DNA from 2 places in the Vallitalea guaymasensis genome. Region 2 is predicted to be linked to the other one. Evidence: a T-box and tRNA genes for the amino acid it is inferred to sense, from the RefSeq annotation. Region 2 holds a T-box; the other holds one or more tRNA genes.

Region 1 (15,668 bases), 2.5 Mb from region 2:
AATACCTAGTTACTGCATAGTGAATACATAGCTATGCAGGGGGAACTCGGGGAACTGAAACATCTAAGTACCCGAAGGAGTAGAAAGAAACATCGATTCTCTGAGTAGCGGCGAGCGAAAGGGGAAGAGCCCAAACCTAATAACCTAGTTATTAGGGGTTGTGGACTGCATAAGGTATCTTGAGAATTAACCGAATGGTTTTGGGAAAGCCAACCAAAGACGGTGAAAGTCCGGTAGGTGAAAATTCAAAAGAGCTGGCAGGATCCAGAGTAGCACGGGACACGAGAAACCCTGTGTGAAGCTGGGGGGACCACCCCCCAAGGCTAAATACTACCTAGTGACCGATAGCGAATAGTACTGTGAAGGAACGGTGAAAAGAACCCCGGGAGGGGAGTGAAAGAGAACCTGAAACCCTATGTTTACAAGCAGTCGAAGATCTATATATGATCGACGGCGTACTTTTTGTAGAACGGTCCGGCGAGTTACGTATACTGGCAAGGTTAAGGACTAAAGGTCTGGAGCCGAAGGGAAGCCAAGTCTTAACAGGGCGTTAAGTCAGTGTATGTAGACCCGAAACCGGGTGACCTACCCATGGCCAGGATGAAGTTACCGTAAAAGGTAATGGAGGTCCGAACCCACACGTGTTGAAAAACGTGGGGATGAGCTGTGGGTAGCGGAGAAATTCCAATCGAACCCGGAGATAGCTGGTTCTCCTCGAAATAGCTTTAGGGCTAGCCTTGATGGAGTCTAATGGAGGTAGAGCACTGAATTGTCTAGGGGGCTGCGAAGCTTACCAAAACATATCAAACTCCGAATGCCATATAGATGCTCATCAGGAGTCAGACTGCGCGAGATAAGTTGGGTAGTCAAAAGGGAAAGAGCCCAGACCACCAGCTAAGGTCCCAAAGTACATGTTAAGTGGGAAAGGATGTGAGATTTCGAAGACAACTAGGATGTTGGCTTAGAAGCAGCCATACATTCAAAGAGTGCGTAATAGCTCACTAGTCGAGAGATCTTGCGCCGAAAATGTCCGGGGCTAAAACATGACACCGAAGCTGTGGATTGATAGTAATATCAGTGGTAGAGGAGCATTCTTAAAAGGGAAGAAGCTGTACCGTAAGGAGCAGTGGACTATTAAGAAGAGAGAATGCCGGAATGAGTAGCGAGAGAGAAGTGAGAATCTTCTCGGCCGAATATCTAAGGTTTCCAGAGTAAAGCTGATCTTCTCTGGGTAAGTCGGGACCTAAGGCGAGGGCGAAAGCCGTAGTCGATGGACAACAGGTTGAAATTCCTGTACCGCATGCAAACAGAACTGTGGGGACACAGGAGGATAAGAGAATCGGGGAATGGAAAAACCCGTTTAAGTACAAAGGATAGGATGGAAGGAAAATCCGCCGTCCGTTTCTGAAGTACGAACAGGACCGAAATAAAAGTAGGGAAGTCTCTGAATCCATACTGTCAAGAAAAGCCGCTATTGTTTTGTATGTGCCCGTACCGTAAACCGACACAGGTAGATGAGGAGAGAATCCTAAGGCCGACGGGAGAAGCGTTGTTAAGGAACTCGGCAAAATGACTCCGTAACTTAGGGATAAGGAGTGCCTCTTTATAGAGGCCGCAGAGAATAGGCCCAAGCGACTGTTTAGCAAAAACACAGGTCTCTGCAAAACCGAAAGGTGAAGTATAGGGGCTGACGCCTGCCCGGTGCTGGAAGGTTAAGAGGAGGGGTTAGCGCAAGCGAAGCTCTGAATTTAAGCCCCAGTAAACGGCGGCCGTAACTATAACGGTCCTAAGGTAGCGAAATTCCTTGTCGGGTAAGTTCCGACCCGCACGAAAGGCGTAACGATTTGGGCACTGTCTCGACAACGCGCCCGGTGAAATTGTAGTACCAGTGAAGATGCTGGTTACCCGCGACAGGACGGAAAGACCCCGTGGAGCTTTACTCCAGCTTGATACTGGGATTCGGTATTACATGTACAGGATAGGAGGGAGACTTTGAAGCAAGGACGCCAGTCTTTGTGGAGTCGATGTTGGGATACCTCCCTTGTAGTACTGGATTTCTAACCTGGCACCATAAACTGGTGTAGGGACAATGTCAGGTGGGGAGTTTGACTGGGGCGGTCGCCTCCGAAAAGGTATCGGAGGCGCTCAAAGGTCATCTCAGAATGGTTGGAAACCATTCGAAGAGTGCAAAGGCAGAAGATGGCTTGACTGTGACACCGACGGGTGGAGCAGGTACGAAAGTAGGACTTAGTGATCCGGTGGTATGAAAGTGGGATTGCCATCGCTCAACGGATAAAAGCTACCCCGGGGATAACAGGCTTATCACTCCCAAGAGTTCACATCGACGGAGTGGTTTGGCACCTCGATGTCGGCTCATCGCATCCTGGGGCTGAAGTAGGTCCCAAGGGTTGGGCTGTTCGCCCATTAAAGCGGTACGCGAGCTGGGTTCAGAACGTCGTGAGACAGTTCGGTCCCTATCCGTCGTGGGCGCAGGATATTTGAGAGGAGCTGTCCTTAGTACGAGAGGACCGGGATGGACGAACCGCTGGTGTATCTGTTGTATTACCAAGTGCATAGCAGAGTAGCCAAGTTTGGAAGGGATAAACGCTGAAGGCATCTAAGCGTGAAGCCCCCCTCAAGATAAGATATCCCATACCGAAAGGTAGTAAGACCCCTTGAAGACTACAAGGTTGATAGGTCGGAGGTGTAAGCATGGTAACATGTTCAGCTGACCGATACTAATAGGTCGAGGGCTTGACCTAAGTACATCAAAGAGATTTGAATGTATGATAGTTAAGCTAAGAGTTAAGATATATAAGTTATGTAGCTTTGCAGAGGTTGATATGATGATTTGTTGTTAAACAATGTGTTGTTTTGAATGTTTATATAATAATTAAAAGTTAGGAATATCCTAACTATTTTTTACCAATAATTATAATAACATCTGGCGGAGTAGCTCAGATGGCTAGAGCATACGGTTCATACCCGTAGTGTCAACGGTTCGACTCCGTTCTCCGCTATTCAAGCTAATTTATTAATTAGTTTGCAAAAAAAGAAAAAAACTAAAAAAAATTGTTGACACATTGCAATGTATATGATAAAATATACTTCGTTGTCTCAACAACACAGAACCTTGAAAACTGAACAGTGAAACAACCAAAAACTTAGTAATAAGTTTTACCCAAGAAAATTCCTTAGTAAATTAATGGATAAGACGATAGTCTATAAAATATAAAGCCAGAGCAATCTGGTCAAGATGAAACTTTAACATGAGAGTTTGATCCTGGCTCAGGATGAACGCTGGCGGCGTGCTTAACACATGCAAGTCGAGCGAGAAGCTATCTATTGAACCTTCGGGTGATTTAGATAGTGGAAAGCGGCGGACGGGTGAGTAACGCGTGGGTAACCTGCCCTATGCAGGGGGATAACACATTGAAAAGTGTGCTAATACCGCATAAGACCACAGAGTCGCATGACTCAGTGGTAAAAACTCCGGTAGCATAGGATGGACCCGCGTCTGATTAGCTAGTAGGTAAGGTAACGGCTTACCTAGGCGACGATCAGTAGCCGACCTGAGAGGGTGATCGGCCACATTGGGACTGAGACACGGCCCAAACTCCTACGGGAGGCAGCAGTGGGGAATATTGCACAATGGGGGAAACCCTGATGCAGCGACGCCGCGTGAAGGAAGAAGGTTTTCGGATCGTAAACTTCTATCAGCAGGGAAGATAGTGACAGTACCTGACTAAGAAGCCCCGGCTAACTACGTGCCAGCAGCCGCGGTAATACGTAGGGGGCAAGCGTTATCCGGATTTACTGGGTGTAAAGGGTGCGTAGGCGGCGAAGTAAGTCAGATGTGAAAGCCCGAGGCTCAACCTCGGGACTGCATTTGAAACTGCTTTGCTAGAGTGCAGGAGAGGAAAGCGGAATTCCTAGTGTAGCGGTGAAATGCGTAGATATTAGGAGGAACACCAGTGGCGAAGGCGGCTTTCTGGACTGTAACTGACGCTGAGGCACGAAAGCGTGGGGAGCGAACAGGATTAGATACCCTGGTAGTCCACGCCGTAAACGATGAATGCTAGGTGTCGGGGGTCGAACCTCGGTGCCGCAGCAAACGCATTAAGCATTCCACCTGGGGAGTACGATCGCAAGATTGAAACTCAAAGGAATTGACGGGGGCCCGCACAAGCGGTGGAGCATGTGGTTTAATTCGAAGCAACGCGAAGAACCTTACCAAATCTTGACATCCTTCTGACCGTTCCTTAATCGGAACTTTCCTTCGGGACAGAAGAGACAGGTGGTGCATGGTTGTCGTCAGCTCGTGTCGTGAGATGTTGGGTTAAGTCCCGCAACGAGCGCAACCCTTATCTTTAGTAGCCAGCAAGTTAAGTTGGGGACTCTAGAGAGACTGCCGGGGACAACTCGGAGGAAGGTGGGGATGACGTCAAATCATCATGCCCCTTATGATTTGGGCTACACACGTGCTACAATGGCGGTGACAAAGGGAAGCAAAATGGTGACATGGAGCAAATCCCAAAAAAGCCGTCCCAGTTCGGATTGTAGTCTGCAACTCGACTACATGAAGTTGGAATCGCTAGTAATCGCGAATCAGAATGTCGCGGTGAATACGTTCCCGGGCCTTGTACACACCGCCCGTCACACCATGGGAGTTGGAAGCGCCCGAAGCCAGTGACTCAACTGCAAAGAGAGAGCTGTCGAAGGTGAAGCCGATGACTAGGGTGAAGTCGTAACAAGGTAGCCGTATCGGAAGGTGCGGCTGGATCACCTCCTTTCTAAGGAAAATAAGAGAAGCCGAGGCTAATCTTATAAAAGCACTAAGGACTTAGGTAAAAGACTAAGGTAATTAGTTGTTTCACTGTTGAGTATTCAAGGAACACAAAAGAATACAGAAAATTTCTGGTGGCGATGCGTTTTTGGGAAACACCCGTTCTCATACCGAACACGATGGTTAAGCCATTAACGGCCGATGGTACTTGGTTGGAGACGACCTGGGAGAGTAGGTGGCTGCCAGATTACAAATACTTACACGCCTAGCGTGTTATGGGCTCATAGCTCAGCTGGTTAGAGCGCACGCCTGATAAGCGTGAGGTCGGTGGTTCGAGTCCACTTGAGCCCACCAAAATAAAATTAAATAATATAACATAAATGACCCTGGGGGTATAGCTCAGTTGGGAGAGCACCTGCCTTGCAAGCAGGGGGTCAGGAGTTCGAATCTCCTTATCTCCACTGTCTCTTGAAAAAGAGACTTGACAAACAAAGCAAGCTGTGATAACATAGCTAAGCTGTTTGAAAAAGATTAAGTTTTGCATCTGCAAAGCCGACTCTTAAATGAACATTGAAAACTACACATTGTAAGTTATTAATCCAATCGGACTATTGATGATAAGTCATTGATAAGAAGAGAAGAAGAAATAACTAGACATCAAATAATCAATATCCTTGAAATAAATAGTAACCATATGTCGCATATGGAAAACTGTGAAAACAAGAAAAACCAAAGCAACAACAAGCTACGAGAATCAAAAGATTCTATAAAATAACTTGTAAATCTTAGCTCTTAGATGACTAAACATAGGTCAAGCTAATAAGAGCATAGGGTGGATGCCTTGGCACTAGGAGCCGATGAAGGACGTGATAAGCTGCGAAAAGCTTCGGGGAGGCGCAAATAGCCATCGAGCCGGAGATATCCGAATGGGGAAACCTGGCTAGGAAATACCTAGTTACTGCATAGTGAATACATAGCTATGCAGGGGGAACTCGGGGAACTGAAACATCTAAGTACCCGAAGGAGTAGAAAGAAACATCGATTCTCTGAGTAGCGGCGAGCGAAAGGGGAAGAGCCCAAACCTAATAACCTAGTTATTAGGGGTTGTGGACTGCATAAGGTATCTTGAGAATTAACCGAATGGTTTTGGGAAAGCCAACCAAAGACGGTGAAAGTCCGGTAGGTGAAAATTCAAAAGAGCTGGCAGGATCCAGAGTAGCACGGGACACGAGAAACCCTGTGTGAAGCTGGGGGGACCACCCCCCAAGGCTAAATACTACCTAGTGACCGATAGCGAATAGTACTGTGAAGGAACGGTGAAAAGAACCCCGGGAGGGGAGTGAAAGAGAACCTGAAACCCTATGTTTACAAGCAGTCGAAGATCTATATATGATCGACGGCGTACTTTTTGTAGAACGGTCCGGCGAGTTACGTATACTGGCAAGGTTAAGGACTAAAGGTCTGGAGCCGAAGGGAAGCCAAGTCTTAACAGGGCGTTAAGTCAGTGTATGTAGACCCGAAACCGGGTGACCTACCCATGGCCAGGATGAAGTTACCGTAAAAGGTAATGGAGGTCCGAACCCACACGTGTTGAAAAACGTGGGGATGAGCTGTGGGTAGCGGAGAAATTCCAATCGAACCCGGAGATAGCTGGTTCTCCTCGAAATAGCTTTAGGGCTAGCCTTGATGGAGTCTAATGGAGGTAGAGCACTGAATTGTCTAGGGGGCTGCGAAGCTTACCAAAACATATCAAACTCCGAATGCCATATAGATGCTCATCAGGAGTCAGACTGCGCGAGATAAGTTGGGTAGTCAAAAGGGAAAGAGCCCAGACCACCAGCTAAGGTCCCAAAGTACATGTTAAGTGGGAAAGGATGTGAGATTTCGAAGACAACTAGGATGTTGGCTTAGAAGCAGCCATACATTCAAAGAGTGCGTAATAGCTCACTAGTCGAGAGATCTTGCGCCGAAAATGTCCGGGGCTAAAACATGACACCGAAGCTGTGGATTGATAGTAATATCAGTGGTAGAGGAGCATTCTTAAAAGGGAAGAAGCTGTACCGTAAGGAGCAGTGGACTATTAAGAAGAGAGAATGCCGGAATGAGTAGCGAGAGAGAAGTGAGAATCTTCTCGGCCGAATATCTAAGGTTTCCAGAGTAAAGCTGATCTTCTCTGGGTAAGTCGGGACCTAAGGCGAGGGCGAAAGCCGTAGTCGATGGACAACAGGTTGAAATTCCTGTACCGCATGCAAACAGAACTGTGGGGACACAGGAGGATAAGAGAATCGGGGAATGGAAAAACCCGTTTAAGTACAAAGGATAGGATGGAAGGAAAATCCGCCGTCCGTTTCTGAAGTACGAACAGGACCGAAATAAAAGTAGGGAAGTCTCTGAATCCATACTGTCAAGAAAAGCCGCTATTGTTTTGTATGTGCCCGTACCGTAAACCGACACAGGTAGATGAGGAGAGAATCCTAAGGCCGACGGGAGAAGCGTTGTTAAGGAACTCGGCAAAATGACTCCGTAACTTAGGGATAAGGAGTGCCTCTTTATAGAGGCCGCAGAGAATAGGCCCAAGCGACTGTTTAGCAAAAACACAGGTCTCTGCAAAACCGAAAGGTGAAGTATAGGGGCTGACGCCTGCCCGGTGCTGGAAGGTTAAGAGGAGGGGTTAGCGCAAGCGAAGCTCTGAATTTAAGCCCCAGTAAACGGCGGCCGTAACTATAACGGTCCTAAGGTAGCGAAATTCCTTGTCGGGTAAGTTCCGACCCGCACGAAAGGCGTAACGATTTGGGCACTGTCTCGACAACGCGCCCGGTGAAATTGTAGTACCAGTGAAGATGCTGGTTACCCGCGACAGGACGGAAAGACCCCGTGGAGCTTTACTCCAGCTTGATACTGGGATTCGGTATTACATGTACAGGATAGGAGGGAGACTTTGAAGCAAGGACGCCAGTCTTTGTGGAGTCGATGTTGGGATACCTCCCTTGTAGTACTGGATTTCTAACCTGGCACCATAAACTGGTGTAGGGACAATGTCAGGTGGGGAGTTTGACTGGGGCGGTCGCCTCCGAAAAGGTATCGGAGGCGCTCAAAGGTCATCTCAGAATGGTTGGAAACCATTCGAAGAGTGCAAAGGCAGAAGATGGCTTGACTGTGACACCGACGGGTGGAGCAGGTACGAAAGTAGGACTTAGTGATCCGGTGGTATGAAAGTGGGATTGCCATCGCTCAACGGATAAAAGCTACCCCGGGGATAACAGGCTTATCACTCCCAAGAGTTCACATCGACGGAGTGGTTTGGCACCTCGATGTCGGCTCATCGCATCCTGGGGCTGAAGTAGGTCCCAAGGGTTGGGCTGTTCGCCCATTAAAGCGGTACGCGAGCTGGGTTCAGAACGTCGTGAGACAGTTCGGTCCCTATCCGTCGTGGGCGCAGGATATTTGAGAGGAGCTGTCCTTAGTACGAGAGGACCGGGATGGACGAACCGCTGGTGTATCTGTTGTATTACCAAGTGCATAGCAGAGTAGCCAAGTTTGGAAGGGATAAACGCTGAAGGCATCTAAGCGTGAAGCCCCCCTCAAGATAAGATATCCCATACCGAAAGGTAGTAAGACCCCTTGAAGACTACAAGGTTGATAGGTCGGAGGTGTAAGCATGGTAACATGTTCAGCTGACCGATACTAATAGGTCGAGGGCTTGACCTAAGTACATCAAAGAGATTTGAGTGTATGATAGTTAAGCTAAGAGTTAAGATATATAAGTTATGTAGCTTTGCAAAGGTTGATAAGATGATTTGTTGATGACAATGTGTTGTTTTGAATGTTTATGTAAAAGTATTCCTCGATAGCTCAATGGTAGAGCATTCGGCTGTTAACCGAAGGGTTGTAGGTTCGAGTCCCACTCGGGGAGTTTATAATAAGGCTCGTTGGTCAAGCGGTTAAGACACCGCCCTTTCACGGCGGTAACAGGGGTTCGATTCCCCTACGAGTCATTTTCGGTGGTAATGCGTTTATGGGAAACACCCGTTCTCATACCGAACACGATGGTTAAGACATAAACGGTCGATGGTACTTAGTTGGAGACGACTTGGGAGAGTAGATGGCTGCCGATTTTGTTATTGACAAAATTAATGCACTATGCATATAATAAATTATGGCGCCATAGCCAAGTGGTAAGGCAGAGGTCTGCAACACCTTCATCATCGGTTCAAATCCGATTGGCGCCTTCGAAACATTTTAATTTTATAATGGCGCGGAGTGGAGCAGTCTGGTAGCTCGTCGGGCTCATAACCCGAAGGTCAAAGGTTCAAATCCTTTCTCCGCAATTACTAACAGCTTATTAGCTGTTTTTTTATTGCTCTTATCTAACATAAGAATCTGTAATTAATAGTAAATAGCTATTATGATTGTCTATAATTAATCATATATAGAAGGATACTATACTGATTTATTAGGGGAAGTAATATATTGTTCATCTAATAATTTACTTTTCTATTAGAGTAAGTATAGATTAGGCAAAAATAAATAGATGATAATCAATACAATTATCATCTACAAAGATAAGATTTGTTATTAGCATTGTTTCTTTTTCATTTCAACTTCTGATATAAGTATAGCTATAAAGATAACAATACAGCCTAATATTAATTTGATATTCAGTGATTCCTTCAATAATATTACAGAAAAGATTGTTCCAAATACAGATTCAGTTGATAAGAATATTGCTGCTTTATTAGCTGGTACTTTCTTCTGAGCATAAGTCTGAATGAAGAATGCAATAGAAGTACAGAAAATACCTAAATATAGAATAGCTAAAATAGCATTTGGGGTTATGTCCAATTTAACCGTATTAATGTCCATTACAACAAAGGATATTAAAGATAAAATAAATGCTACATACATCTGTATAATAGAAAGTTTTATAGGATTGATTTTCTTACTATAATGACCATTAAATACTATATGCAGTGCAAAGAAAACAGCACATATCAAAGTTAGTAAATCACCTAAATTAACACCTGTAGCTGTATCTAATGTTAATAAACCAATTCCAATAAAACAAATGATCGCTGATAAAAATGATTTAAGTGGGGGCTTCTTACAGTATAGTATCCAACATAAGAATGGAACGATAATTACATTTACACCTGTTAAAAAAGCATTTTTTGATGGCGTAGTATATAGTATTCCAAAGGTTTGAAATATAAAACCTAGAAAGAGGAATAAGCCAACAATAAAACCATCTATAATATCTGATTTTGAGATAGTTTTAAGATGTTTAAAGAAAATAATACTAAGCATAATGGCTGCGGTCAAGAATCTTAGGGTTAGTATTAATATAGGAGTAGCCCCCATGTTTAAAGCTATTTTGGAGGCTATGAATCCACTACCCCAGATTATTGCTACAATAAATAAAAGACCTTCGTATAAATATTTTTTTGATTTTAACATATGTATTCACCACAAATTAGAGATACCCAAACAAAACTAAAGTTATGTTAGTTATAAAAAACTACTGATTCTAATTAATTCCTTTCTTAATGTAATATTCATCAAAACTTTTGCTTGATAGCATAACTATAACATGAGATAGTGATACAGGTAAATAAAAATATTGAATATGCATATTATTTAAACACAGATTATATTTACTATTACATGGATTTAATTTATAATAGTATGCAGGATAATTTTATTAATAAAAGTTAATAATTAATAGAGGTGATTAATGATGGATATAAAAGTAGGAAATATTATACACTTAAAAAAACAACATCCTTGTGGAAGCCATGAATGGGAAGTACTTAGAACTGGAATTGATTTTAGAATAAAATGTTTAGGATGCGGTCACCAGGTAATGATCCCAAGAAAGAAATTAGAAAAGAATATCAAAAATATCAAAGAATAGTGATATCCTTTATATATTAGTATAAAATATAAATTTCTTATTGCATAATGTGAAGAACTGTGTTAATATATTAAATTGTAGTGTGACGATAAAATAGTAATTTTATGTCAAGCTATATAATCATTATTGTAATGATTATTATCCTTGCTCTTATTATTAATAAGGGCCAAAGTCCAAAAGGAGGTGTAATTAATGAATAATTACGAATTAGCAGTTGTAATCAACGGGAAAGTTGAAACAGAAGTTAAAGAAGCCGCTTTAGAAAAAATCAAAGGTTATATTGAAAGATTTGGTGGTACTATCGGTGAAATCGACGACTGGGGAAAAAGAAGACTAGCTTACGAAATTGATAAAGTAAAAGAAGGGTATTATTACTTTATTAAATTCCAATCATCTTCTGATGCGCCAGCTGAGATTGAAAAAAGAATCCGTATTATGGAACCTGTTTTAAGATTCTTATTTAAGAGATTAGAAGACTAATTTTAAGGGGGTAATGTTTATGAATAAAGTTATATTGATGGGGAGATTAACAAAGGATCCAGAAGTGAGATACACACAAAGTACTCAACCTGTCGCAATTGTTAGATATACATTAGCAGTTAACAGACGTTTCAAACGAGATGGAGAGGCAGATGCTGATTTCATTAACATTGTATCCTTTGGAAGAGATGGAGAATTTGTAGAAAAATACTTCAAAAAAGGTCAACTTATTTCTGTAGTTGGAAGACTTCAGATAAGAACTTACGATGATTCACAGGGAAATAGAAGATGGTTTACTGAAGTAGTTACAGAAGAGGTACACTTTGCTGAAAGTAAATCTTCATTTGAACAAAGAAAATCTATGGAACCAAATGAAACATCTGTTCCAGCACCAGAGAATAATAATGCCGATGGGTTTGTTCCTATAGACGAAAGTTTTGATGACGACCTACCATTTTAGGTATAATATGATTTTTATAAAGGAGGTAAAATAATGGCTTTCCAAAAAAGAAAAGGCGGAAGAAGAAAAAAACGTATTTGTATTTTTTGTGCAGACAAAAAAGCAACAATTAATTATAAAGATGTAAATAAATTAAAAAGATATGTTTCCGAAAGAGGAAAAATTCTTCCAAGAAGAATCACTGGAAATTGTGCTAAACATCAAAGAGCATTAACAGTAGCTATTAAACAAGCAAGACATATAGCATTAATGCCTTATACAGTTGATTAATATAGATATTTTAGGGCTCTGAGTAATCAGAGCCTTTATTAATTATTTGACATGAACTCATTAATATAATTTCTTAACTTTTCATATCTTCCATTAAATGTTATAATATGATTAATCTATGTAAATAGATAAAATAACTTATGTCAAATAGATATAAATAATTATAAAAAGTAAAAGGGGACTGTAGTTATGTCTATGTATAAAGGGGACTTTGATATTACTAAGACCATTAGGATTATTGAAAGGTTAAAAAGTCAGCTGCTTTCAAATGTATCTGCTTTGTTTTCAAACATGGCTGAAGGCAATACAGGTGACAATAATGAGAATATTGATATTTTAGCTGATATAATTATTCTTTCTTATTTATTATCGGATAGATTAGGTGTTTCAAACGAAGCTCTTGATGTTAAATTAATAAATAAATTACGTTTGGCTAGTTTACAGGATGCTGAGAATTCTGAATGGGTACAAGAGATACTTACATTATCAAAACATCTTAATAAGTCTAGACAAATATAGATATACAATATATTTTGAATGTATTTCAAAATATAGGAGGTTATTATGAAAAAAAGTAGTAATGCTAGATATATACTTCTTTTAATAATATTGATTGTTAATGCTTTATATAGTTATCTATTTTTAACAAGGGGAGAAGTAATATTTTTAAGCTTTATCGTTTTTATACCTATTGCAATATATAGTTTGCAATACGAAGTAGATAGTAGATTGATATGTTGTATGTTAGCAGTTTCTATTGGAATTTATATGTTATACGGTATTGAGGATTTTATTTTATATAGCATGCTGATAATACTGCCTGCTTTTATCATTAGTTATATAGTAAAAGAGGAAATAGCTTTTTCAAAGGCTTTATCATTTACAAGTTTATTGATGTTTGTATGTTTTTTATGCGCTATAATTTCATTGAAATATATCTGTAAGATTGATGTTATAGAAGGGTATTTTAATATTATAGATGCATTGGAAATTGAATTCACTAATGTATATAGCGGATTTTTTAAAGCTAATACTAATTCAATACAAGAATATTCCATTGCTATGGGAACATTTAAGAATACTTTTCATTTCATGAAGTATTATTATCCTGCTTTATTATATCTATTATGTTTAGGTATATCCTTTATATCTATTTTGTGTATTAGAGTAATAGCTATTAAAGCAAAGCTCTATGATCATGGATTAGGAAATATATTAGGATTGAAAGTTTCTAGAAGCATGATTGTGTTTTTATTAATCACTATTTGCACCAAAGCTTTTAATTTAAGCAGCAACAGTTATTTTCTTATAGCTATTAATAATATATTGGTTATTCTAACAGTGATGTTATTTTTATTGGGGATATTATTTGAAGTATCAGTAATTAAGAGAGTTAGGAGTGCTGGAAGAAGAAGTCTACTGATATTAGTTTCTATCTTTTGTCTTGTCTTTTTCCAAGCTTATTTTGTAGTAGCAGGTTTTATAGATAGTGTTTTCCAGATTAGAGTTAAATTAAATAATGCATAATAAGCATTAAAATTCTAAAATAGGAAGATAATAATATGGAACTTCTTTAAATCTTAAAGGAGAAGATTATATGAATAAGAAAATTCAAATGAATAAACAAATAGAAAGTTATTTTAGGTGGCCTTTAATATATCTTGCCTTTCTATTTATATTGACCTTAATATTATTTTATATCAATATTACTGCAGGTATCATTTCACTGGCATTTTTATTAGTTGCTGTAGCTGTAAGTTTTTTTATTGGAGTTGTTTCCAAAAGACACTTAATGAGCGAGGTAATAAATTATGCTCTTACTTTTGGTACTTTACAGAAGAACTTTCTGCAAAAATTTCAGATACCTTATATTCTGTTAGATATTGATGGAAGAATACGATGGTTCAATGAAGAATTTGAGACAATGATAGGTGAAAAAAAGATTCTGGACAAAAACATCAATGCACTTATACCTCACCTTAATTCTACTATCTTGCCTGTTGAAGATGATACTGTTTTTGAAAAAGAGATATCTTTAGAGGATAAAATATATAGAGTGATAATCCGCAGTCTTGAAATAGATGACGATAATACTTTGGATGCATATGATAGAATGAGTGATAGCGGTATTATCTATGCAACATATTTTTTTGATATAACTAATGAAAAAGAGTTACAAACAAAGAATGATGACCAAAAAACAGTTGTTGGCCTTTTGTATATTGATAATTACGAAGAAGCTTTTCAAAGTATCGAAGATGTTAGAAGACCGCTGTTGGTTGCACTTATTGACAGGAATATAAACAAGTTCGCCAAAAAGATTGATGGTGTTGTTCGTAAATTTGAAAAAGACAAGTATATGATAATATTTCAAAAGAAATATCTAAGAGATCTACATGAAGACAAGTTCGCCATATTAGATGTTATCAGAGAAATTAATATTGGTAATGAATTACCGGTTACTTTAAGTATGGGACTTGGAGTCAATGATTATTCTTATATACAGTCAATGGATTTTGCAAGAGTTGCTATTGATTTAGCTCTTGGAAGAGGTGGAGACCAGGCTGTTATAAAAGAAAGTGATAAATTCCTATTCTATGGAGGTAAAACTCGTGGAGTAGAAAAAAGTGCAAGGGTAAAAGCTAGAATAAAAGCTTATGCATTTAGAGAGCTTATTGAAGATTGCGATAAAGTTATTGTCATGGGACATAAAGTTCAAGATTTAGATTCATTAGGTGCTGCTATAGGTATCTATAGCTGTGCAAGATTATTGGATAAACCTGTTCATATTGTTCTTAATGAGATTACATCAGCTGTCAGACCTTTGTATGAACGTTTTATTGAAGATGATAATTATGGTGAAGACCTTTTTATAGATAATGTAGAAGCTGTAAATTATGCAAATGAGAATACATTACTTGTGGTTGTTGATGTTAACAGACCAAGTTATACCGAATGCGAAGAATTATTTAAATATGTGAACAATGTTGTTGTTTTTGACCATCATAGAGTTGGGGCAGAGCATATTGAGAATACTGTTTTAAGTTATATTGAACCTTATGCTTCCTCTGCATGTGAAATGGTAACTGAGATAATAAGATATATTTCGGATAAGGTTAAGCTTAGACCTATGGAAGCTGAAGCTTTATTTGCTGGTATTACAGTAGATACCAAGAATTTTGTAATAAAAACAGGGGTCAAGACCTTTGAAGCAGCTGCTTACCTAAGAAGAAATGGTGCAGATGTGGTTAGAGTAAGAAAGTTATTCAAAAATGATATGGAATCATATAAAGCTAGAGCAACAGCAGTTAGGGACTCAGAGATATACAGGGATAAAATGGCTATATCAATATGTCCATCAGATATTCAAAATCCAATCTTGGTTACTGCACAAGCCGCGGATGAATTACTTAATATATCTGGTATTAAGGCATCATTTGTATTAACGAATGTTGATGGTATAATATATATAAGTGCCCGTTCTTTTGATGATATCAATGTGCAGCTAATAATGGAAAAATTAGGAGGAGGGGGACACCTAAGTGTTGCAGGTGCTCAACTTCATGATAATACTATAGATGGTGCTATAGAAATCCTAAAAGATACAATTGATGAATACTTAGAGGAAGGTGAGAAAAAATGAAAGTAATACTATTAGAAGATGTTAAGAAGGTAGGTAAAAAAGGAGATCTAGTTAATACAAGTGATGGTTATGCTAGAAACTTCCTATTTCCTAAAAAATTAGCAGTTGAAGCTACTAA
Region 2 (15,668 bases):
CCAGTTTCTTTGATGACATCATTAATAATTTTTCTTGTTTCTTCTTTTACGTATTGTCCGTTGTTTATAACTCTTGATACAGTTCTAACAGAAAAACCTGTCCTCTTAGCTATATCCTTAATGGTTAAATTGTTTTTTCCCATTTCTTCCCTTCTTTCTATTGGAAAAAATTATTCTATTTCATAATTAACATAGAATTTATTGGTCTTATCATTCCTGCTGACGAAAGATCTGATGTACATGGATAGCTCAGTTCAATTAGTTGATTCTTATAAATCATACTTAGACAACTAGAAGCTCCTCCGTCTAGATTCATTACCCAATCAACTGCTCCTACTTCTTTTTCTAGAATACCAACTATTTCATTGAAATTAGCTCCACAACTTTCTTTTGTTCTTCCAGAAAAAACGAACACAAAAAATTTATTAGTTCTCGTTAGACCAACAACTGTTCTAGGACCTCTAACCCAATCTTGTACTTGAGTCTCTTGGGTCTGCATTGAAAGAGGATGAAACCATCCTTCTCTTTTAAATGCTTCAATTTGCACTTGGTTATTAGAAACCAGATTCTTGCCATTTTCAACTAGCAGTGTAGCTCCACCATAAACCCAACTAATATCATCCCATTGTCCTTGGGTCATATCCTCAGGCTTTTCAAGATATACATCCAGTTTATAAGGTTTAGTAATTTTATAATAATCATCATTAATACCAGTCAATCCCAGTGAATCTACTAACCTTTTTATATAATCGCCTGTAACAGACAGAACAACTCCTATACTAGGTATAGATACTTCTCCATATCTTACACAAACTATTTTATTATTTATTATAACAATATTTAACCTATTTTTACCATATGAATAGAAAAATTTTCTATAATCTTCATTATTCTTGCTCAAATCCTGATTATCAATATATGGAGTAATGATATTGACATTTCCATTGTCACTATTTACATCATCTCTATCCCATGTAATTTCTTCATTGTTGATTATTATCTTACCACCTTGTAAAGTTCTTCTACCGAAAATTACTTGACCGGATTTGGTACAGCCTATGAATGCTTTATTATATAATGGAAAATATTCTTCTCTGTTAGTATCTTCATTTACATACTTGTATCCAAGAAAAATCTTACCTACATCAATCTTTTCATTTGGAAGTTCTTTCCTTGTAGAATTATAAGCTTCAACAATATTATCCGTGGCAAAATATAAAAAGTTACAGCAATATCTTAGATCTCGTTCTATATCATTCTTAAAATACTCCCTAGGTGAAATCAAACTTTTATTTAATTTTTCTGCTTCTACAGGTTTTAATGAAACATTATCATCAAATAACAACCCTGTTACAAGTACATTATTATTGTGTTCATGATTATAAACATCATCTGTTGTCTTTTCTATATTATCTGCATTATAATAACATGAGATATATTTACCTCTAAAATGATTATTGATAAATTCATATAAGATTTCTCTTTCTGCAACTTTATAATCTGCTTCACTTTGTTGTTTATCCATTAGAAACTCTGGAAAATCATTCCTCTTTATACTTGTTGAATAAAAATTCATGTATTTAATGGGCAGCAAGTTGTTAATATCTTCACCTGATTTAAATACCTCTCTACATCTTTTTATACCATATTCATTAAGTAAACAATTATAATGAAATAAGCTCATAGTTATTCTTTCATTACCAGTAAAGTCATAATCACAATCAAACTCTTTTATGACATAACCTATTATATATGGAATATCACTGCTGCCGTTTCTATAAATGTTAGTATATCTTGAAACTACTACATTTTGAACAGTAGACAATATAAAGTAATCAAAAGAAACATTTTTCAATGAAAATATATGTTTCTCACCTAGACCTATAACAAGTGTTTTATTACTGGAGGCTTTACCAAATAATATGGCATCTTCTTTCTCCAGTTTACTGAAATCCATTCCTACAGAAGTATTGTCATAGATTTTTATTTGTGTATTCTTTTTAATTAAGTCATTAGATTCTATAGTAGCTTGATTATCCATAATATCATAATAATCATCAATTGTTGCTTCATCATGAATGCTACTTTTTTTTACATAGATAACTATTTTTTTATCTCTAAACTCTAATAACTCATTGTTGACGATTATCTGCAAAAGAGTTAATAATTGTTTATTGTCACCTGCTAAAAATATAAGTTCTTCTGCAATCATCATCTTAGTTTTCAAAATTTCCAACTTATTGATTACACTAGTATTGTATCTTATTTTCTTTGGTATACCACTATAAATTAAATTAATAATGGCATTATCAAAATTCAATTTTTCCAATTTATTCGTTGAAATATATTCTTCATCTAAACTATAGCTACTATAAATATCTTTCATGTCTTTATCAAATGTTTCTTGTCTGATTTTATGTATATCACCGTATATCTCCTCATCTGTATAATCTTCTAAAAGAGTAAAATCCATAAAATAATCTTTAAGCTTATTATAATAATGTTGGTAACGGTATTTATCCACTTTATCTTTACTATAGGCAAGATCCAGAGCATAATCAATTATTACTTCATTACCTTTTGCTTTATCTACCTTTACAGAACCATAATTATACCTTAAGTATTGAAAATAGCCTTTTGTCAATTTTCTTTTATAGGCTCCTGCAACATAATTATGTTTATAAATCATCATTCTTTTACTCCTCCATCAAGTATACCTGATATAATCTTTCTTTGGAGTAATAGAACAACAATTATCAGTGGTACTGTGATTACAATAGAAGCTGCACACATGGTTCCCCAAGGAACAGTATAATCTGTTTGATAAAGAGTGATTCCTACTGTAACCGTACGTCTAATCTTTAATGGATTCAATACTTGCGCAAATAGATATTGATTCCATGCAGTTATGAATACAAGTATACTTACAGTAAATAATCCCGGTGCAACAAGAGGCATGATAATTTTATAGAAGCATTTGAAAATAGATGCTCCATCAATCATTGCGCTCTCTTCTAAAGTATTAGGTACTGATTTGAAAAATGTTGATAAGAACCATACTGCCATTGGTAATTGTGTGGTTGTGATAGCTAGTGCCAGCCCCCAATAAGTGTTAAGCAATCTAAGATTCTTCATCATTTTATATATAGGATTAATAATTGTTATTGGTGGTAGTAAAGTTATGCTCAGCAGCACTAACATGAATACCTTTTTCCCTTTTATATCAGTTCTTGAAACAGCATAGCTTGCTAAACATCCTATTGACACTGACAATGCTGTACTTACCAATGAAATAACTGTGCTGTTTTTCAAATATAGTAAAAAGGGTTGTCTTTCAAAGACATCTATGTAATTCTGTAATGTCCATTCTGATGGCCAAAATGTGGGAGGAATGCTAAATAGATCTTTCTGATTCTTAAATGAATTTAAAAATTGCCATATAAACGGAAATATGATTCCACCAACAAAAAATATGAAGAATAAGGCAAACAAAACTCCTTTAATATATTTTTTTAGTTTTATTGATTTAGTATTTTTTTTCATCATTACACCTTCTCCATCTTGGTCTTCAACGCATCCATAAACAAAAAGCTTATCAATAGGGAAATTATAAAGGTTACTACGGCTAATGTTGCACCATATCCAAGATTACCAAAATTGAAATAAGTCTTGATTGTATATAGAGATAAACTTTGAGTTCCGTCAGCTGGCCCACCGCTTGTTAGTGCGACTACCAAATCATATATACGGAATGTAGCAAGCACTCTAAATAATATAGCTACAACAACAACCGGTTTAATTATTGGCAGTGTAATTCTAAAAAATCTCTGTATCTTGTTAGCTCCATCAAGGGAAGCCGCTTCATATAGACTTTCAGGAACTGTTTGAAGCCCTGATAGAATAAGCAGTGACATGTAAGGTGTAGTTTTCCATACATCCGCAATAATAACTGCTATTATGGCTGTATTTTTCTCAATAAGCCAAGGTATATAATCTTGAATAAGATGAAGTTTGCTTAGTATAAGATTGATGATTCCATATTGATCACTATACATGAACTGCCACATCAAACCTGAAACTATAGTAGGTATAGCCCAAGGCACTAGTACAGCAGTTCTAATTATACCTTGTCCTGGAATAGCTTTATTCATGATTAAGGCAAAAATCATACCTATCAAAGTTTCCAAGGTTACAGCAACAACTGTAAACATCAATGTAAACTTCAAACTCTCTATAAAAGTCTTATCACTGAATAATTTGATATAATTATCAAACCCAACAAATTTCTTGCCCTCTGCCAAAGTCTGAATACGAAGATCATAAAGACTCATGTTAATTGTATTAATAACAGGATATACTATAAAAACCAATACTAATACAATTGAAGGTATTATGAATATATAACCCATTTTGGCCTTCTGTTTTTGCATATTCGGTCACTCCTAATTTTTATTCATTCTAGTTATATTAATATATTGTGCTTCCACCACATGTTATATATATTTAATCCAAGTGGAGTTTTTGTTCTATAAAGATTAGAACGCCGATAGAAAATTATTCCATCCAACGTTCTCTCTAATCTCTCGTTTCATATCACTAACTGAAATTAATTCAATATATTATTGTCCGATTATCTTCTTAATCTCGTTATCAGCATCTTTAACTGCATCTTCAACTGTTTTTTCTCCTACAAAAGCTAATTGTGTCTGTAGTTGAAGTACATTGGAGATTTCTGAATAATATGGTGATTTTGGTCTTGGATTAGCATTCATGAATACTGGTAACATATTCTCAACAAAAGGCATTTTTTCAAGAATCTCTTTATCTTCATATAATGACTTGATAGATGGTAAATGACTTAGTCCAAGAGCTTCCATTTTCTCAGCTTCTTCACCAGCCATGAATTTAGCAAATTTTATTGCCTCTTCTTGGTTCTTTGAAAATTTTGATACCATGATTTGCCATCCACCAAGAGTAGAATAACTGTTACCATCTTTATCTGCTTTTGGTAATTGTGCTATCCCAACTTTTCCTACTACTTGTGATTTATCTGCATCTTGTGATTTGTTCCATCCACTTGGCCAGTCTCTTAGAAAAACTAATTTTCCAGCAAAAAATGGAGCTCTAGCATCACCGCTACCAAAGTTGATAATTCCTTCTGGAGTAATTTTTGAAGTATTAATCATATCAACCATCATCTTTGTGGCTTTAACAGTTTCAGGGGAATTGTAGATCACTTTTCCGTCTTCATCGAAAACATCCCCACCATAACTCCAAACATATTCCATTAAATTACATGTCAAACCTTCATATTGTTTCCATGACCCTGCCAAACCTTTCATTTCTGGTTCTTTTTCCATTATATATGTAGCTGTTTCAACTAACTCTTCCCAAGTTTCTGGAACAGGCTTATTATATTTTTTCAATAAGTCTTTTCTGTAATAAAGCATACCTGCATCAATTCTGTAAGGTAGTCCCCATAATTTATCCTTATATATATTTGCATTTATTGCACCAGGCAGATATTTATCTTTTTCATCTTGTGTCAATTGGTCAGTTAAATCTGTTACCCAGCCAGCTGAAGCAAAAATTGGAGGCCATGTTACATCCGCATCAAACATATCCAACGAATCATCCTCTGCCTGCAATGCTGTACTAATCATCTGTAACTTTTTATTAGTATCAGCTGGTAATTCAACAACATTAACTTTAATATTAGGATTTTCTTCGTGAAATCTATTTATAATATTGGTAAGTGTTCCATTTTCATCAACATGAGAATAATAGTTTAAAGTTACCTCTTTTTCTTCATCACTATTCTCAGCCTTGCATCCTGCTGATATAACAACTAAACACATTATTAAAAGTACACTTATTATTTTTCTTTTCATTTTTAATTTCTCCTTAATATAATTTGTAGTATATCTTCTAGATAAGTCAATCACTTACATGCAGCTATTGTTATACGCACCTCCTGTCTATGATTATACACTAATATGTCTCTTTTGCCAACGATGGCAGTTTTAGGACAAAAAAATAATTTTACTTCTGCCATCGTTGGCATTAGACTTAAAATAAAAAAACTTTACTTTTCTGCCATCATTGGCAGAACTTATTATGGAATAATATTACTCCTTTTTCTTAGCTGTGTCAATACCCTTTTTTAAACTAGCTGTAAATAAAAATATTGCAGAATAAAGATCTAGTTGTACAATCTTTATTCTGCAATAGAAATGAACTAATTATTTATATTGACTTTCATGTTTTTCAAAAAAGTCTATTCTAGGTTCTAGATATTTAATCTTATGGTTATCATAATCTTCAATAAAGGAATATATGTTATCAAATATATACTCCCAATTCCAGATGTTTTCATTAACATTAAGATATTCTCTGACCATTTTACAACTGTCTGGAGCAATTGGGTGTATCAATGTAATAGCAGTACGCACACCATGAAAAGCTGTTATTAAAACTTTTTCTCTAAGTTCATTATCTTCGTCAGCTTCAGCTTTCTTCATATTATTAACCCAGTACTTGTTCATTTTTCTTATATAGCTGTCAAGTACGTAGACAATCCTATGGAAATCATGATTATACATATGTCTTTCATAATTCAGTATTGCCTCTTTAGATTCCTCCAATATTTTTTCATCTACTTCTCCCATAGGGATTTTGGAATCAAAATACTTTTGAGATGTATAGAAACAAGATCTAATGAGTCTATTGAATACATTAGTAAGTAAGTTACCATCTTTTAGAACAGTATCCGGTCCTTGCCTGTCTTCTTCTTTCATAAATACCTGAGGTGTGAAACTTACACTCTTCTTAGCTAAACCAAGGCTCAAGAAATGCATTCTTAATTGCTCTGCTGTATAATAGTCTAATAATTCCTCTGCCATAGGTGGTTTGATATCACTACTACTACTTGCTTTCTTATCCATGAATAGCACATGATTATTAGGTATCAGATGAGGTAGATTAATGTTTTCCCAATCTAATGAACTATCCTTATTAATGCCAAGTAATGCTAAGAACATACCCATTTCAGCAATACCGTAAAAATAAATATTATCTTCACCAATGAATTGATATACTTTTGAATCTTTTGATTGCCACCAATCCTTCCAATTCTCTGGATCTTCACCAATTGAATCTAAATAAGTCTTAGTAAAAGAAATTGGTGCCCATAATGATTCCGGCCATACCCAGAATGTCAAATCTTCTAAATCTTCTTTTTCAGGCACTTTAATTCCCCAATCAATATTTCCTGATAATCTAAAAGGAACTAATGTCTTTCCAGTTCTGAATCTTATTCCAAGCTTGTCAAATACATCTCTAGCTGTATCCCTATCTTCCAAATTATCGAATATAAAAGTTATTGAAGGCTTTTTAGGTTCATCAATTATTGTATGCTTAGGTAATTTATCTTGTATATCAGCTAAATCATCTTCTAACTGTTTCCTCTTAACATATATAATTGGTGGCTTCAAGAATTCTTCAATAGTATTCAATAGATATTTACGAGAATTAGAATTCTCTTTTAGATCCTTGATTCTGTCTTTCAAGACATCATTATATTCATCTAATTTGAAATACCAGTTAGTCACATCTGTAAGTTCTGGTGTTTTACCTGATAGAATGCTTTTAGGATCTATTAATTCATTAGGCATGTACATATGACCCATTGAACATTCATCTGCATATGCTTTGTCAGAATTACATCCTTCTATAGGGCATTTACCAACTACCTGTCTACCATTCAATAATACTTTATGTTCAGGGTCATAGAATTGTGGTGTGGATAACTTGGTTAAATAACCATTTTCATATAATTTATTGAATATATCTTCTGAAACTTCTTTGTGAAATTCTCCAGGTTTGTCCAAACCAGAAGCACCATATAAGTTAAGACTCATCTCATACTTTTCTAAGACTTCACTTTGCTTATTATGGTTTTGTCTTACATAATCTTCTATAGTTCCTTCAAATTTATTTTCATCTACAAGTTGTCTATAACTAGCTAATATTGGAGAACCATAACAATCTGTTCCTGATACGAATATAACATTTTCTTTACCTATTCTATCTCTTAAGAATCTTGCATAAGTATCAGCGTGAACAAATACTCCTCCTACATGTCCAAAATGTAATTCTTTATTACCATAAGGCATTCCTGCTGTAACAACAGCTTTTTTAGGAAATTCTGGTCTTGGTCTTTGTCTTCTATTGTCTTTCATAAGCAAACTCCTTCTAATAATTTTTATTGTATTCATACTTATTATTTAGGATTATTCCAAGTTGATTTCATGGAAAAAAGCTCATAAAAAAACACCTCCTACAAATATTCGTAGGGGCGATTTATTCGCGGTACCACCCTAATTCATTAATATGTCACCATACTAATCTCATCAAGTACTTATTATACTTTAGTTCTGTAACGTGAACAAACGTCATAGCATCACTTATTACTTCCTACAACTAATAAGATCCGTATGCAGCTCAGAGTCTTGGTTCATTAAATATCCACTGTTCCATCTCAGCACAAGGGAACTCTCTGTAAGCTTCTAAATTAATTACTCTTCTCTTCATTGCCTTTATTTTCTAAAAGTATATTAAAAGATAAGAGTTTTGTCAAGGACTATTTTTATTATTAAATCTTGGATCTATTAGAATTAATTTATCCTCCTGCAAAGTAGAAAAAGTGTTTTGACCAGCAAAACACTTTTCTTATAATTAGCATGACTAATAATTATTTCATTATATTATATTAATACCTATTATTTATGTTTTTATAATCTCTAGGTTCCGTAATATTCTTATAGGCAGGTCTTATTATTCTGTTAGCTCCATAGAATTCTTCTATTCTATGTGCACACCATCCTCCAATTCTTGCAATAGCAAATATAGGAGTAAATAATTCAGGTGGAATTTGAAGCATATTATAAACAAATCCTGAATAGAAATCTACATTTGCACATATCTCTTTTGAGGATCCTTTTACTTTCGCAAAAACTTCTGGTGCTAGATTTTCTATAGATTGGTATAGGTTATATTCTTTCATCATATCCTTCTCAATAGCTAATTGATGAGCTTTTTTCTTAAGCATGACAGCTCTCGGGTCAGATAATGTATAGATTGCATGACCCATACCATAGATGAGTCCTGATCCATCGTTTGCTTCTTTTTTTAATATTTTAGTAAGATAATTTTCTATTTCCTTTTTATCTTCCCAATCTTTTATATGAGCCTTGATATCGTCCATCATCTGTCTAACTTTGTTGTTGGCTCCACCATGCTTAGGTCCTTTTAATGATCCTATTGCAGCTGCTATAGCAGAATAAGTATCTGTACCTGAAGATGAAACTACTCTTGCTGTAAAGGCTGAGTTATTACCACCACCATGCTCAGCGTGTAGTACAAGACAAAGATCAAGTAATTCAGCTTCTGATTTAGTGAATTTATTATCTACACGTAGCATATGTAAAAAGTTTTCTGCAGTACTTAAATTTCTTGTGGTATTATGAATATAAAGACTATTGTTATCATAATAATGAGATTTCGCTTGGAATGCATAAGCAACCAAAATTGGAAATCTGGCTATTAATTCTATACATTGTCTTAACATATTCTCTATACTTGTATCATCTGGATTATCATCATAAGAATAAGTCGCCAAAACACTTCTAGCTAATTTGTTCATAATATTAGGGCTTGGAGCTTTTAATATCATATCTTCAGTAAAACCTTCTGGAATTTCTCTGCTCTCTCCTAATATTTCATTGAACTCCTTAAGTTCACTACTAGTAGGAAGTGAACCGAATAGTAAAAGATAACATACTTCTTCGAAACCGAATCTTTCTTCTGACTGAAATCCATCAACTATATCTTTGACATCAATACCTCTATAAAGCAAAGAACCTTGTGTAGGGATTTTTTCACCATCATCTAATCTATAACCAATTACATCTCCAATTTCTGTTAAACCTGCTAAAACACCTGTTCCATTCTTATTTCTTAAACCTCTTTTTACTCCGAATTTGTCATACAGTTCAAAATCAATTTTGTTATTGTTTTCTGCTAAATTAGCGAACTTCAATATTCTCCTATATATCTCTTTATTACTCAAACTATCAACTCCTTGTATTATTATAATTCCGTATTCATAAATATTAATAAAGTAAATCAGATTTCCAGAAGTAATTGGTTTTTGTTCCATTAGAAATGACCAAATGTATCTTGTTTATTTTACACATTTATAGATTGTATACAATCATACAAATTATTATCAAAGCCATCAATCCCCGTAAATTACAACCACAATAAAATTTATACTTGTATACTATTGTAATATAAAATGATTCACTTTGCAAGCTTTAATAATTAAAATGAATGAAATAATTTAAGGTAATTTATTAGTCATAATATTCTGTTATATGTATAAATAGTAATGAGCATATTTATACTCCCCCCCAATAAATTATTTAAAAACACCCTTTTATACCATATATTTAAGGCTATTACTTCCTTTTTAATTTACTTAGTGTTATACTTGTGATTATAATTACTTAGCAAGAATACTTAGAAAGGAATGATTGATATATGGCACTAGACGGAATTGTAATTTCTAATATTGTTTATGAACTTAATCAATTAATAACTGGTGGTAGAATTGATAAGATTTATCAACCTGAAAATGACGAATTAATTATATCAATAAGAAATAATAAAAATTCATATAAATTATTATTATCAGCTTTAGCTAATATGCCACGTATTCACCTGACAGAAGTACCTAAAAAGAATCCATTGAATCCTCCTAATTTTTGTATGTTATTAAGAAAACATATTATCGGAGGTAAGATTCTTAAGGTTATTCAACCTAATTTTGAAAGAATAGTAGAAATTCATCTAGAACACCTTAACGAATTAGGAGACCTATGCGTCAAAAAGCTAATTATTGAAATAATGGGTAGACATAGTAATATAATCTTCTGTGAAGAAAATGATAGAATCTTAGATAGTATAAAACATGTATCCCTTAATGTTAGTTCTGTGAGAGAAGTATTACCTAATAGAATATATACTTATCCTCCAGCTAAGAATAAAATAAACCCTTTGGATAATATTACTTCGGAGGATTTTATTGCTATACTAAATGATAAGAATACCATTATTCACAAAGCTCTCTACTTTACTTTTAATGGTATAAGTCCTGTGATTTCCGAGGAAATATGTTATAGGGCTGGTATTAATAGTTCTACACCAACCAGTGAATTGACTGATAGTGATTTCACTAATATATATACCACTTTTGAATCATTGATGAATTTAATAGAGAAAGGCGATTATACTCCTAATATAATTACTGATGAAGAAGGAACATATAAAGAGTTTTCGTCAATTGAGTTAAGTAGTTATGGGGGAGATTATGAATCTATAGATTATGAGTCAATTTCTCATGTACTGGATAGTTATTATGCCAAAAGTTCTAATACCTCAAGGATAAGCCAAAAATCCAGTGATATCAAGAAAGTAATAGCAACAAATCTTGAGAGATGTTATAAAAAATTAGATTTACAGTTAAAGCAGATAAAAGATACGGAATCAAGAGATAAATATAAGATTAAAGGAGAATTAATTACAGCTAACATATATGCAATAAAAGAAGGAGATAAAGAGCTGAAAGCGTTCAATTATTACACTAACGAAGATACCACTATTAGCCTAAAACCTAATTTGTCACCTTCTGAGAATGCTGCAAAATATTATAATAGATATAATAAACTTAAAAGAACTTTTCATGCTTTGACTGAACATATAAAAGATACCAAAAGTGAAATTAGCCATCTTGAATCTATACAAAATTCTCTTAATTTTGTTGAGGCAGAAGAAGATCTGCAATTGATACGTACAGAATTAATGGAATATGGTTATCTTAGGTTCAGGAAAAACAAGAATAAAAAGGCACTACAAAAATCAAAGCCTTTCCATTATAAATCTTCCGATGGTTTTGACATCTATGTTGGTAAAAACAACTTACAAAATGATGAATTGACCATGAAAACCGCCACTGCCAATGATTGGTGGTTTCATACAAAAGAAGTTCCTGGTTCACATGTAATTGTGAAAACCAATGGCAGAGAATTAAGTGATACAGCTTATGAAGAAGCTGCTGCCCTAGCCGCTTATTATAGCAAAGCTAATAATTCAACTAAAGTGGCAGTTGATTATACATTGAGAAAGCATATCAAAAAACCGGCTGGCTCCGTACCTGGTTATGTTATTTATCATACTAACTATTCCATGTACGTAAATCCTAGCGATGAAAAAGTTACGTTAATATAAAAAGTAATATAGTTGGTTTTCTTACCTCACTCTTAAGAGTTCATGGGTAGAAAACCAACTATATTTTTATTTGCTTTAACTATCTTATAGTCTTGGATGTATTTCTTCAAGAAATACATCTCTAGTTCTATTGTAAGTATCATTATCTACTTTATTACCGTTGCATCCTATACATATAATCATAGTACTAAGTATTAATAGTAACATAATAAATTTTTTCATGATATCTACCTCTCTGCAAAAAATTCTAGTTAATTTATTCCATACTATTAACATTATTATATGTATATTAATTATTTTTATTAAGTTTTATAATTATTTCTTATTACTTATCAGCTAATTTTTCGATTTCTGAGATTTTATATATCATGATTTTTGAATTTGTTTTATTAAGTGTTTCATCTTCCCATGTAGCATATTCAATTTCATATGTATCATCCTTCTTATTGACAGATCTATATTCGGATAATTCATCAGGTAACAATAGAGGGGTAACCTCTTTGGTTTCAATGTTATAAATACATATTTCTCCGCCTAACCTTACTGTTCCATGTCCAAATCCTCTAATTACCAATAATCTTTTATTGTCTAACCATTCTACATCTTTTGGTGTATTACTACCTTCATCATTACCTAACAGCATTGTCTTTTCATGATCTTTCAAATTATATAAATATAATTCACCTGGATAGTCTGGTTCACCTGTAACAAAGACTATTGACGATTCATTAGGTGCAATTTTAGGATATGAACAGAGTGTTTTGCCTACTTCTATATATTCATTATCCTCTTTTATGTAGATAGTCTTACTTTCACCATATACAAGAGAGATATCTTCATTTATATCAGACATTTTATACGTATCATCAGGAAGAATCTGTTGTGATTTCTTGTAAACATCTTCTTCAATCTTAATTACTTCTTTTGAACAACCTGTGGCCACAATAAGTGTCATAAGAAATATTGAGATCTTAATATACTTCATTCTACATAACTCCTTAATTATTATCTATTTTTTTCCATCCATCCTTTAGCAAAATCTACTGCTTGTCTTTGACTAAACAATCGAGACTCAGCTTGACCTATCTTATGTTTGATGACTTCTTTGATTTCTTCATATTCTGATCCTATCTTATCAAAATCATCTACATCAAGTTCTATATCTTTATACTCAACCCATTTTCTTTTACCCTCTAACAGTATAGGTGCTCCCATATTTTCTTCTTTCTTCTTACTAATCAAATATTCAGCTAGATGAAAAGAAGTATTATTTTCATACCCTACACCCAATAATAAAACCATTCCGTCCAGATCGTATATTTTTTTTAGTGGTGATTCACATCCTAGGCTATAATCCAATGAGTGATTCTTAGTAATGTCTTCTGCATTCTTGCCCCAAGCAGTAAAAGAAACATGTGGATGATCACTACGTAATACTCCTGGGTAAGTCCTAAAAGTTTCTGCTATACGCCCCATTTTATTAGTTGGCGTAATATTTTTATCAAAAGCAGGCATATTCTCTTTTATTATGGAAACCCAATCTTTTGGTACTGGTGGATTTTCCCAATCTGCAGGATCTGAATAATCAGTAGTATGTGCTGGCATAATAATGGTCCCTTCATCAGTAATCACATCCATTAAAGCTTGAACCACTGCAACTGATCCTCCACTTATCCACCCAATATTACTCATGGAAGAATGTATGATTACAGTCATACCCTTCTTTAATCCCATTTCTTCAAGTTGTTTTCTAAGTGAGTTCCTTGTATTAGGTGTACTAGTTCCATCTATAATATCTTTTTCAGTAAGTTTTGTATCAACGTTTTGCTTATCTTTATTATCTTTGCTTCTTCTAAACTCTTCCATTTCTTTTAAATAATTTTTTTGTGTTTCTGTTTTGTTATAATATTGCATCTCTTGTAAATTAATATTACCTTTATTAGATTTTATGATATTAAATAATTTATCAAAAGTTTGCTTATCAACTATATGTCCCCCATTACAATTAGTACATATAATCATCCTTTTTACACTAACAGGAATAATAGGTATAAAAAATAATGTAAACCAAGTAGTTACTTTGACCAATTGCCAATTTGTTACTAATTTACAAATATTACATTTACTTTTACCGATAATCCCGTATTTCTTAATTGTTTTATATCCCCATCCAAATATTAACATATTTATCACCTTTTATAATTTTTACAAACATTTAACTGTAAATTTTGGTTTATTTTCAGTAATTATGGATAAAATACCATAACAGGAGGTGCATTTATCATATGGATATTAATTGCACACACGACTGCATTTATCAAAAAGAAGGAAAATGCAATTTATCTGTCTCTGTAACTCTTAACAACATAAGTAATAATAAAAACGTCGATATTGACTGTCCTTATTACATCTCGAAAAAAGAAGATATTAATGAAGAATCTTCTATAAGTACTTAACCTTAAAAACACTAGAAAAGGTACTGTTTGTAATTATGAAACAGCACCTTTTTAAGTTTTATTAATTATTCAACTTACCAATTGCCTCTCTTAATAATTCATTAACCATCTTAGGATTAGCTTTACCCTTAGTTGCTTTCATCATTTGACCGACCAACGCTCCTATTGCAGCTTGCTTTCCACTCAAATAATCATTAACTGCTTTTGGATTAGCATCTATAACTTCTTTTACTAAGCTTTGTAACTGACCGTCGTCACTAATTTGTTTAAGTCCTTTTTCTTCAACAATTTCACCAGGACGTTTTCCAGTTTCCCAACATTCAGCAAAAACCTTTTTACCTATACTGTTACTAATTGTACCATCTTCAATTAGATTAACAAGTTCTGTTAGAACAGCAGGTTCAAAAGGTATCTTTGCCTGTTCCTTTTGTTCTTCATCTAATCTACTATAGATTTCAGTTATAATCCAATTTGCTACTGCTTTTTTATTCTTAACATCTATCACTGCTTTTTCAAAGTAATCAGCCATATTTCTAGAAGCAGCAATTAATCTGGCATCGTACTCTGTTATCTTATATTCATCAACATACCTTCTAACTCTGCTATCAGGCATTACAGGTAATGAACTTCTAATTTCTTCAATTCTTTCTTTTGATGTTATTATAGGCATAAGGTCAGGTTCTGGGAAGTAACGATAATCATGAGCTTCTTCCTTACTTCTCATAGATACTGTTATACCTTTTGATTCATCCCATCTTCTTGTTTCTTGAATGACTTTATCGCCATTTTCTATAACTTTTATTTGTCTTTTTGCTTCATACTGAATAGCCTTAACTGCATAATTGAAGGAGTTCATGTTTTTCA

Evidence for each region. A T-box is a leader RNA that pairs with one kind of tRNA and senses whether it is charged. The one in region 2 lies ahead of HYG85_RS00315 (methionine--tRNA ligase), so its partner is inferred to be a tRNA-Met.
Region 1: it encodes a tRNA-Met, which carries the amino acid that the T-box ahead of HYG85_RS00315 (methionine--tRNA ligase) is inferred to sense. The anticodon was not compared.

What each region holds. Positions count from the first base shown of each region.
Region 1 is NZ_CP058561.1:2,591,885-2,607,552, forward strand. Features, by position in the region: rRNA gene HYG85_RS11420 (23S ribosomal RNA) at 1-2,762, shown strand, start outside; tRNA gene HYG85_RS11425 (tRNA-Met) at 2,947-3,020, shown strand; rRNA gene HYG85_RS11430 (16S ribosomal RNA) at 3,266-4,793, shown strand; rRNA gene rrf (5S ribosomal RNA) at 4,917-5,034, shown strand; tRNA gene HYG85_RS11440 (tRNA-Ile) at 5,064-5,140, shown strand; tRNA gene HYG85_RS11445 (tRNA-Ala) at 5,175-5,247, shown strand; gene HYG85_RS11450 (hypothetical protein) at 5,412-5,561, shown strand; rRNA gene HYG85_RS11455 (23S ribosomal RNA) at 5,596-8,494, shown strand; tRNA gene HYG85_RS11460 (tRNA-Asn) at 8,628-8,699, shown strand; tRNA gene HYG85_RS11465 (tRNA-Glu) at 8,710-8,781, shown strand; rRNA gene rrf (5S ribosomal RNA) at 8,784-8,901, shown strand; tRNA gene HYG85_RS11475 (tRNA-Cys) at 8,945-9,015, shown strand; tRNA gene HYG85_RS11480 (tRNA-Met) at 9,041-9,114, shown strand; gene HYG85_RS11485 (DMT family transporter) at 9,362-10,240, opposite strand; gene HYG85_RS11490 (DUF951 domain-containing protein) at 10,521-10,697, shown strand; gene rpsF (30S ribosomal protein S6) at 10,890-11,177, shown strand; gene HYG85_RS11500 (single-stranded DNA-binding protein) at 11,197-11,637, shown strand; gene rpsR (30S ribosomal protein S18) at 11,671-11,907, shown strand; gene HYG85_RS11510 (MazG-like family protein) at 12,097-12,426, shown strand; gene HYG85_RS11515 (DUF2232 domain-containing protein) at 12,472-13,434, shown strand; gene HYG85_RS11520 (DHH family phosphoesterase) at 13,505-15,550, shown strand; gene rplI (50S ribosomal protein L9) at 15,547-15,668, shown strand, end outside.
Region 2 is NZ_CP058561.1:56,490-72,157, forward strand. Features, by position in the region: gene HYG85_RS00290 (LacI family DNA-binding transcriptional regulator) at 1-143, opposite strand, end outside; gene HYG85_RS00295 (phosphodiester glycosidase family protein) at 176-2,692, opposite strand; gene HYG85_RS00300 (carbohydrate ABC transporter permease) at 2,689-3,546, opposite strand; gene HYG85_RS00305 (carbohydrate ABC transporter permease) at 3,546-4,430, opposite strand; gene HYG85_RS00310 (ABC transporter substrate-binding protein) at 4,620-5,891, opposite strand; gene HYG85_RS00315 (methionine--tRNA ligase) at 6,243-8,240, opposite strand; T-box leader at 8,350-8,601, opposite strand; gene HYG85_RS00320 (citrate/2-methylcitrate synthase) at 8,771-10,129, opposite strand; gene HYG85_RS00325 (Rqc2 family fibronectin-binding protein) at 10,603-12,348, shown strand; gene HYG85_RS00330 (hypothetical protein) at 12,433-12,570, opposite strand; gene HYG85_RS00335 (DUF4652 domain-containing protein) at 12,674-13,333, opposite strand; gene HYG85_RS00340 (AAC(3) family N-acetyltransferase) at 13,354-14,532, opposite strand; gene gatB (Asp-tRNA(Asn)/Glu-tRNA(Gln) amidotransferase subunit GatB) at 14,866-15,668, opposite strand, start outside.